Regions from separate parts of the Thalassobacillus sp. C254 genome, predicted to be linked through region 2. Evidence: a T-box and tRNA genes for the amino acid it is inferred to sense, from the RefSeq annotation. Region 2 holds a T-box; the other holds one or more tRNA genes.
The links. A T-box is a leader RNA that pairs with one kind of tRNA and senses whether it is charged. The one in region 2 lies ahead of tyrS (tyrosine--tRNA ligase), so its partner is inferred to be a tRNA-Tyr.

Region 1: it has a tRNA-Tyr gene. The T-box ahead of tyrS (tyrosine--tRNA ligase) is inferred to sense a tRNA for this amino acid. The anticodon was not compared.

Annotation. Positions count from the first base shown of each region.
Region 1 covers NZ_BAXQ01000012.1:15,868-20,278, forward strand. The annotation lists gene JCM19033_RS23495 (UDP-N-acetylmuramoyl-tripeptide--D-alanyl-D-alanine ligase) at 1-684, shown strand, start outside; gene JCM19033_RS25770 (hypothetical protein) at 705-1,142, shown strand; gene JCM19033_RS12215 (D-alanine--D-alanine ligase) at 1,052-1,921, shown strand; tRNA gene JCM19033_RS12220 (tRNA-Glu) at 2,088-2,162, shown strand; tRNA gene JCM19033_RS12225 (tRNA-Tyr) at 2,264-2,349, shown strand; tRNA gene JCM19033_RS12230 (tRNA-Lys) at 2,366-2,441, shown strand; tRNA gene JCM19033_RS12235 (tRNA-Gly) at 2,547-2,621, shown strand; tRNA gene JCM19033_RS12240 (tRNA-Gly) at 2,628-2,701, shown strand; tRNA gene JCM19033_RS12245 (tRNA-Ala) at 2,710-2,785, shown strand; gene JCM19033_RS12250 (aspartyl-phosphate phosphatase Spo0E family protein) at 2,957-3,124, opposite strand; gene sigW (RNA polymerase sigma factor SigW) at 3,340-3,903, shown strand; gene JCM19033_RS25775 (anti-sigma factor) at 3,922-4,176, shown strand; gene JCM19033_RS25780 (hypothetical protein) at 4,184-4,411, shown strand, end outside.
Region 2 covers NZ_BAXQ01000005.1:104,878-109,288, forward strand. The annotation lists gene JCM19033_RS07445 (STAS/SEC14 domain-containing protein) at 16-378, opposite strand; gene JCM19033_RS23300 (hypothetical protein) at 583-768, shown strand; partial or broken gene JCM19033_RS07450 (MarR family winged helix-turn-helix transcriptional regulator) at 1,038-1,548, shown strand; T-box leader at 1,562-1,785, shown strand; gene tyrS (tyrosine--tRNA ligase) at 1,830-3,077, shown strand; partial or broken gene JCM19033_RS07460 (ABC transporter ATP-binding protein) at 3,262-4,400, opposite strand.

The sequences.
Region 1 (4,411 bases), on a different contig from region 2:
GACGATGAGAACATTATGGCATACCAACAAAAAAATAAAGTCAGAACCATGTATTACGGCATTGATGCAGAGGACCTCCATTACCGGGCTACTGATATTACTTATTCCTCAAAAGGAACTCATTTTACCGTTACAAAGTACGATGGAACCTCTGTGGAAATGCAGACGAAGCTGCTTGGCCGTCATAATATTTACAACATCCTCGCAGCGGTAGCCATTGGATCAGAGAAGGGTATTTCCCTTGAAAAGATTGCACAAGCAGTCAAAAAGGCACAGCCTGTTCCGCACCGTCTTGAACTTAAAAAGCCGAATGGAAACATCACGATCATTGATGATGCCTTTAACTCCAATCCGGTTGGTTCAAAGATGGCTCTTGAGGTTCTGGGACAGATGCCAGAATACAAGATTCTGATTACTCCCGGGATGATTGAACTGGGAGATAGAGAGTATGAATTAAACAAAGCGTTAGGGATGCACGCAGCTGACGCTTGTGACTTTGTTATTCTCGTCGGAAAAAAACAAACAATTCCTTTGCAGGATGGCTTAAAGGAAAAAGGGTACCCCGAATCCCAGTACTTTGTAGCAAGAAACCTGCAAGAAGCTTTAGACAAAATGAATGAGCTTGCAACTCAAAAATCAGTGGTTCTTTTAGAGAATGATTTACCCGATACATTCAATGAGTGAGAAATTAGGAGGAAAGCGGCATGAAAACTAGAGTCGGAGTATTTTTTGGCGGTGTCTCTGTTGAGCATGAGGTTTCTGTAATCTCAGCTCTCCAGGCCATCAATGAGATGGACAGCAGCCAGTATGAGGTTATACCAGTATATATAAGTAAGGATCGGAACTGGTATACGGGAGAACAGCTCCTGGATATTGATAAATATAAGGATATCAAAAAGCTTCTTTCAGAGGCTCAAAAGGTCATTGTCACGAAGAATGAGGCGGGCGGAGTTGCTCTGCAGAAAGACCCTGCCCCTAAATTTGGAAAGAAAATAATGGCTGAGATTGATGTAGCTTCCCAATCATTCACGGTACATTTGGAGAAGACGGCGTGCTTCAAGGGTTATTTGAATTGTTTGACCTGCCTTATGTTGGCTGTGATGTTCCATCATCTGCTGTTGGAATGGATAAAATTCTCATGAAGCAGGTATTAAGGGACTCAGGTCTGCCGATTCTTGATTACGTATGGTTTTATAATAGCCAGTGGAATGCAGACAGCGAGGATTTTATCGAAGAGATAGAAGAAAGGCTTCAATATCCGGTAATTGTCAAGCCGGCTAATCTTGGCTCTAGTGTGGGAATCAGCAAAGCAGGAAACCGGGAAGAATTAGAAACAGCTGTAGAGGAAGCCATGGAATTTGCCGCCAAAATTGTTGTGGAACGAATGGTGACCGATATGAAAGAGGTAAACTGCTCTGTCTTAGGAGATTACGAGGATGCAGAAGCTTCCGTTATTGAAGAAGTTCTGAAAACCGAAGAAATCTTGAGCTACCAGGACAAATATCAAGGTGGCGGTAAAGGAGGAGGCGGAGCCTCTAAAGGAATGGAAAGCACAGACCGTATTATTCCTGCAGACATTCCAGGAAACCTTGAAGAAGAAGTGAAAGACCTTGCCATTGATACATTTCAGCTTCTTGGCTGCAGCGGCGTCTCTCGTATTGATTTCCTTATTGATAACAGCGAACAAAGAGTATATATAAATGAAATTAACACCATTCCCGGTTCTTTATCTTTTTACTTATGGGATCCAGCTGGAAAAGACTTCAAGCAGCTTACTCACCAAATGATTCAATTTGCTTTAAAGCGTAAAAGAGAAAGAGAAAAGCTTACGTTTTCGATTGATTCTAACTTATTTTCTTTGCATAGTGCTCAAGGAGCAAAAGGTGGAAGCAAAGGCGGCTCAAAATCGAGTAACCGTTAGGAAAGCTAAAAGAGGCAGCCATCAAAGGCAGCCTCTTCCCTTTTTTTAAAAGAAATAAAGAGATTTTAAATTTTTTCTCTAAAAATAGTAATAACCTATTGATTTATAATATAGTTTGATATATAATATTTTTTGTCAGTGAGACAATATATATTCATTTCAACATGGCCCGTTGGTCAAGTGGTTAAGACACCGCCCTTTCACGGCGGTAACACGGGTTCGAATCCCGTACGGGTCACCACTACTTTTGCTCTCATGGAAGAGGGCTTTGTTTTTTTCTTAAAATATAATTGAGGTTGACATGGAAACCTTAATATGTTTTAATTGGAAGGTATCTTTTTTGGAGGGGTAGCGAAGTTGGCCAAACGCGGCAGACTGTAAATCTGCTCCCTCTGGGTTCGGCGGTTCGAGTCCGTCCCCCTCCACCATTTTATTTATATGGACGAGCCATTAGCTCAGTTGGTAGAGCATCTGACTTTTAATCAGAGGGTCGGAGGTTCGAATCCTCCATGGCTCACCATTTACTTAATAGTTGCCCATTCATGGACGTGTTAGAGTCGGCTTTTTTGCCGACATGTTTTAATATGGTTTACATAAGTACGGATTCTCGTTTGTCTTCTTGCATGCGGGAGTAGTTCAGTGGTAGAACACCACCTTGCCAAGGTGGGGGTCGCGGGTTCGAATCCCGTCTTCCGCTCCATAATCTGCGGGTGTAGTTTAGTGGTAAAACCTCAGCCTTCCAAGCTGATGTCGTGGGTTCGATTCCCATCACCCGCTCCATATAAGAAGGGGCCTTAGCTCAGCTGGGAGAGCGCCTGCCTTGCACGCAGGAGGTCAGCGGTTCGATCCCGCTAGGCTCCACCAATAATGATAACGATCCTTAGTGATGCACTAAGGTTTTTTTGTGTTTTTATACATACCATAGTTCAGGAAGCAAAAGAAAATGAACGCATGTTTAGAGACTGTCATCGGTAAAACAGCTTTCCCAAAGAACAAGAGAAGAAAAAAATATCCCTCAGTCATCACTGAAGGTAATTAATGCTTTGCAAAATAAGAGTCATATTTATTTAATAATGAGTCGAGTTTCTTGCTTAGTTGAACGACCTCGTTGGAGAACAGAGGCTTACTCCACGCTTCTTTATTCAATTGCTCCCTGATCATCTCAATTTCATTGATGAGGCTTTCTTCCGGCACAATCTTCACCTCTTTCTCCACTTTTTCCTAAATATGGTATACCCCCAATTTAGGAAAAGCAAACATTACAAATAGCATATTTTTAAAAAATCTTCCATATGCATATCTTGGTGCGAAAAAAATTTTGGTACAATAAGGAAGATTGATTTTCTTATCGAGATAATGAAACTTTAAAGCTCCTTCTTTCGTAGAAGAAGGACCCGAGCTGGGCGGAGGTTGAGATAATGGATGCCCTGGTAAAACGGCTGATTAAAGAAGTGAAAAACGGGGATCAAGAGGCGTTTGCAGAATTGATCGATCTTTATAAAGATAAAGTATACCAAATTGCTTATCGTATGACAGGAAACGCTCATGAAGCACAGGATGTTGCACAGGAAGCTTTTTTAAGAGCTTATGCCAATATTGAAAGCTTTGATGAGCAAAGGAAGTTTTCTACCTGGCTGTTCCGCATTGCTACAAATTTATGTATTGACCGCTTACGGAAAAAGAAGCCTGATTATTCACTGGATGCAGAGGTGAAAGGTACAGAGGGCGTCACCGGTTACTCACAGGTTGCAGCAGCAGGGCCATTGCCTGAGGAAGAAGTGGTAACTGTAGAAATGCAGGAGTGGATTCAAAAGGAAATTTCTTACTTGCCTCCTAAATACAGGTCAGCTATTATTTTAAGGTACATAGAAGATTTGCCCATAAAACAAATTAGTGACATATTAGATCTGCCGGCAAATACCGTGAAAACTCACTTGCATAGAGGAAGGGAAGCGTTAAGAAAGCGACTTGGCGGCGCATGATGAAGGGAGGGAGTTACCATGGCTTGTGATCACTACCATGATCGAGTGCTAAAAAGATATTTTAACGAAGAGTTAGACGCGAAAGAAAGAGCCTCGTTCTATGAGCACTTAAAAAAGTGCAGCACTTGCCATTCCCATTATCATGAAACAACAAAAACAATAGCTTTTATACAAAGTGCCTCGCATTTAGAGGCTCCTGGCTCTTTCACAGCCAGTGTAATGGAACAGCTCCCTAAAAAAGAAAAAGAGCTGCCTGGAAAAATGGGCGTATAACCACCCGGTGGCTGCAGCCTCTGCTATCTTTCTTCTTTTAATGTCTTCAAGTCTATTTTCAATATGGAATGATCAATCCGGCCAGGAAATATCGGTCCAGGGGAGCGGGAATGTTCACATCAATAAAGAAAACGGAATGGTTGTCATTCCTGAAGATGAAGTGGTAGAAGGAGACTTAATTGTCCAAAATGGCAGTGTTGAAGTCCATGGTGAAGTTTTAGGAGACTTAACCGTG
Region 2 (4,411 bases):
CGTCTCACCGCCTGCCTACCCAGCGATCCATTCCTTTGCTTTTTCCTGCTCTGATAAAGTAAATCGACGGATATCCGTGTCGCTTGCCATATCCACAATTTTAGAAACAGCATCAAAAAGCTTCTGGTCTTCATCACCTACGAGGGCCAACTTTTCAATATAACCCAGATGATCTTTTAAAAAACTGATCCGGCTTTCTATCGTAGTAACTTTCCGAAATACAAAGTGGGGGAGAACGATCATGAGCCGGACGGTTTCATACTTATTAATACGGGATTTAACAGTTTCGGCTACCTGCTGGAATTCTTCTTCGGTAAGTGTTTCCTGGGCCTCAAAGGCCACAATCTCTTTCTCACTTATGGGAAGCTCTTTAATCATATGCCTCACCTCCGCGACGTAGTGTCCTTTTATAATACCCGTTCCAAGGGACACAATAATCGGATGATTAAGAGAGAAACAATTCATGATTTAAGCAGATTGAGGGAAGGTTGTATCTTTTATAGGAATAGTTAAGGGGGTATAGAGCATAAGGAGGAGAGGGAGGATGTTATGTTTGAAAAAGTGAAATTTAGTGCCTGAACGTTGGTTTTTATTGGAGCGATAATGCTCCTCATTGACTTTGAGGCAATGTGGATGTACGCATTGAGCGCCATGATCGTTGGTATTATCTTGCATGTCATCGCTTCACTTGTCGTAAAAAAGCCAAGCCTTTATTATGCAGAGTGGGTTTCCATCACTATGAACACAAGGGTTATGATCAGGAATTGAAGTCTGTTCGTGTGTATGTTTGTAAAAGATGCGGGTATCAAAAGAAGGCAATGCTGGGGGGAGCAGGATGAATAAGGGGAGGGGGCCCTTTAAGAAGAGGGTCCTTTCTTTTATCTCCTCAGTTTGTATAAACCATGGTCACCATTTTATAACAATTAGAGAAAGTAAAAAATTATTGAGAAAAGATTTTTTATGTTGTTATTGTCACCTGCAAATGTTTTTGCTAAAATCGTTTCATAGCTAATGATTATGAAAACGAGGTGGCCGTCATCCATTCCTTTGATAATGATAGTGAATTGCTTCCGGAAGAAATTGATACGATCAATCATTTAACGAAACTGCCTATCGAATCGTTACATTTAGAATCTATCGCAGTGGTTACAAATATTTATCGGATTGCACAGGGCTTGAGAAATAAAATGGAGCGTGAAGTCCTTGCAGATTACGGACTCTCCTGGACTGCGTTTCCATCCTTTATGATTTGTGGGTATGGAAAAGCGTTGAAACAAAAAGAGCTGCAGAACTCTCAGCAGTGAGCAAAGCGACGGTTAGCAACATTACGAAAACACTGGAGAAAAAGAATCTTTGCCAGCGAAGTACAGATAATCGTGACAGGCGTATGACGTACCTTTCGATCACCGAAAAGGGCAGGGAAGTCATGCAGGAGCTATATCCTCGCTTTCACCAGGGAGAGGTCGAGATTGTCAGTAGTTTAGGGGAAGAGGAAAAAAGCAAGTCTCTGAACTGTTGCGGAAAGTCATTAAAGGGAACAACTTTTAAGTAAAAGTAAATATAAAAATCGATGATAGGAACTTAGTAGTAGTCTACCTCCCTTTTGCAGAGAGTCAGTGGCTGGTGTGAACTGACATAAAGGCAGCTATGAATTACCTCCTAGAGATGTCTTTGTGAATGTGCAGCAGCAAAGAACGGGTGATACCGTTAACGAAATGAGTGGAAGAGCAGTTCATGCTCTTCAAAAAGGGTGGTACCGCGTACAACAATAACCACGTCCCTTTAGCAGGGGCGTGGTTTTTTATATTTTATTTAGAGAAAGGAAGACGATGATGAGTACAAGTGAAAAGCAATTAACAGAAGAACAGGCAAGAGAAGTCCAAAGACAATTAGATCTTTATGTGCAGGGAGTTCGTGAGATAATACCAACCGAAGAGCTGGAAAACAAATTGGTGAAATCTATTGTTGAAGGCAAGCCATTAAAAATTAAGCTTGGATTAGATCCTTCGGCTCCAGATGTTCACCTTGGCCACACGGTGGTACTCAATAAAATCAGACAGTTCCAAGAGAATGGCCATACCATTCAGGTCATTATTGGTGATTTTACTGGAAAAATCGGAGATCCTACAGGGAAGTCTGTTGCCAGAACGCAGTTGACCGATGAAGAAGTACGACAAAATGCAAAAACCTACTTCGAACAATTTGGAAAAGTAATTGATATGGAGAAAGTAGAACTTCACTATAATTCAAAATGGCTCAGTCCCTTACAATTTGAAGAGGTGATCAACCTGGCCGGGAAGGTCACTGTTGCCCGGCTCCTTGAAAGAGACGATTTTGAGGAGCGGATGGCATTTCGTAAACCGATCTCCCTTCATGAATTTTTCTACCCGGTCATGCAGGGATATGACTCTGTCATTTTAGAAAGTGATATAGAACTTGGGGGAACCGATCAACACTTTAATGTTCTTATGGGCAGGCACTTTCAAGAAAGGTTTAATAAAGAACCGCAGGTAGCGATGTTAATGCCTCTATTGGAAGGCATTGATGGTGTAGAAAAGATGTCAAAGTCAAAGAAAAACTACATTGGTATTGATGAAAGTCCAAATGAGATGTACGGAAAAGCAATGTCCATTCCAGATGAATTGCTCATCAAATACTTTGAACTCATTACAAATTTATCCCCAACTGAGGTTGAAACGATAAAGAACAAGGTACAGTCAGGGGAGCTTCACCCAAGAGATGCCAAGATGTTATTAGGAAAAACGATTGTTGAGATGTATCACGGAAGGGAAGCAGCTGAACAGGCAGAGCAGCACTTTGTCTCTGTCTTTCAACAAGGGAAAACACCAGAAGTCATTCAAGAGTATGAATGGGAGGGCAACCCCGAAGTATCCGTAATAGATCTCCTTGTTCAGCTGAATCTTTTGAAGTCTAAAAGCGAAGCCCGGCGCATGATTGAAAATAGAGGTGTCAAGGTGGATGGGAACAGAATAGAAAATACGGGAGCTGTTATTACCTTGAGTAATGGCTTAATCGTACAAGTAGGAAAACGTAAATTTGCTAAAATAAAATTATAATAGAGGGGAAGGTACAACAGCTTTGTTGTACTTTTTTTGATAATTTCTTCTTGGGGAACTTTTAAAATATTACATGGAAGTATAGCTTATTCTATTGATTCTAATCTAGCTAAATAAAAAGACCCAAGTGATCTTTTCTTGGGTCTATCTTAATAAACGTAATCTTTTAAAGAAAAGGTTATGGTTAACCGCTTATAGCTGATTTTTTTTCTTCTTCATTGGAAGTGTAAGTAAGCCTTTCTTCTGTATCAGGATGGAAGAAATGTACTTTATGCATATTGAAAGCAACCTCTAATTTACTGCACTAGCGATATCCGTTCGGGAATCAATCTTTGCAATCAATTTTTGGCCGTCTATGGTACTGTTAAGTAATGTTTCCGCTCCATTCATCTCTGCGACCTCAATATCTAAAGTGATCTTTGAATCTGGTGAAGAATCGATAAATACAAGCTCATCATGAACATCTTCAGGTCTTATCCCTAAAATCAATTTATTATGTGGCAAAGATTCTTGTTTTAATTGCTTAAGCTTTCCTTCTGGAATAGTTATTTCTGTGTTTTCTGTTACAAATTTGTTATTTTTTAATGTTCCCTCAATGAAATTCATAGCCGGAGAGCCTATAAATCCACCAACAAATACATTTATTGGTTTTTCATAAACCTCTTTTGGAGTACCTACTTGTTGGATAACTCCATCCTTCATTATGACTATCCGACTTGCCATAGTCATTGCTTCCGTCTGGTCATGGGTTACATATATCGTTGTAGATTGAAGGCGTTGATGGAGCTTAATTATTTCAGCACGCATTTGCACGCGTAGTTTTGCATCAAGGTTTGAAAGCGGCTCATCCATAAGGAAAACTTGGGGATCTCGTACAATTGCCCTTCCAAGCGCAACTCTTTGTCGTTGTCCTCCAGATAAAGCTTTTGGTTTTCTATTCAAATAGTCTTTTAAACCTAGAATGTCTGCTGCATTATCCACTCGTTCTTTAATTTCTTTTTTGCTAAACTTTCGAAGCTTCAGACCAAAAGCCATATTATCATATACACTCATATGAGGATAAAGAGCGTAATTTTGGAAGACCATAGCTATATCTCTGTCTTTAGGAGGGATATCATTCATTCGCTTTCCATTTATAACCAAGTCTCCATTACTAATATCCTCGAGCCCAGCAATCATTCTTAATGTAGTAGATTTTCCACAGCCTGATGGACCAACGAAAACAATAAATTCTTTATCTTCTATATCCAAATTAAAATTTTCTACAGCTGTGACATCTCCACCGTAAATTTTATAAATCTCATTAAGTTTGATTTTAGCCATATTCTCACTTC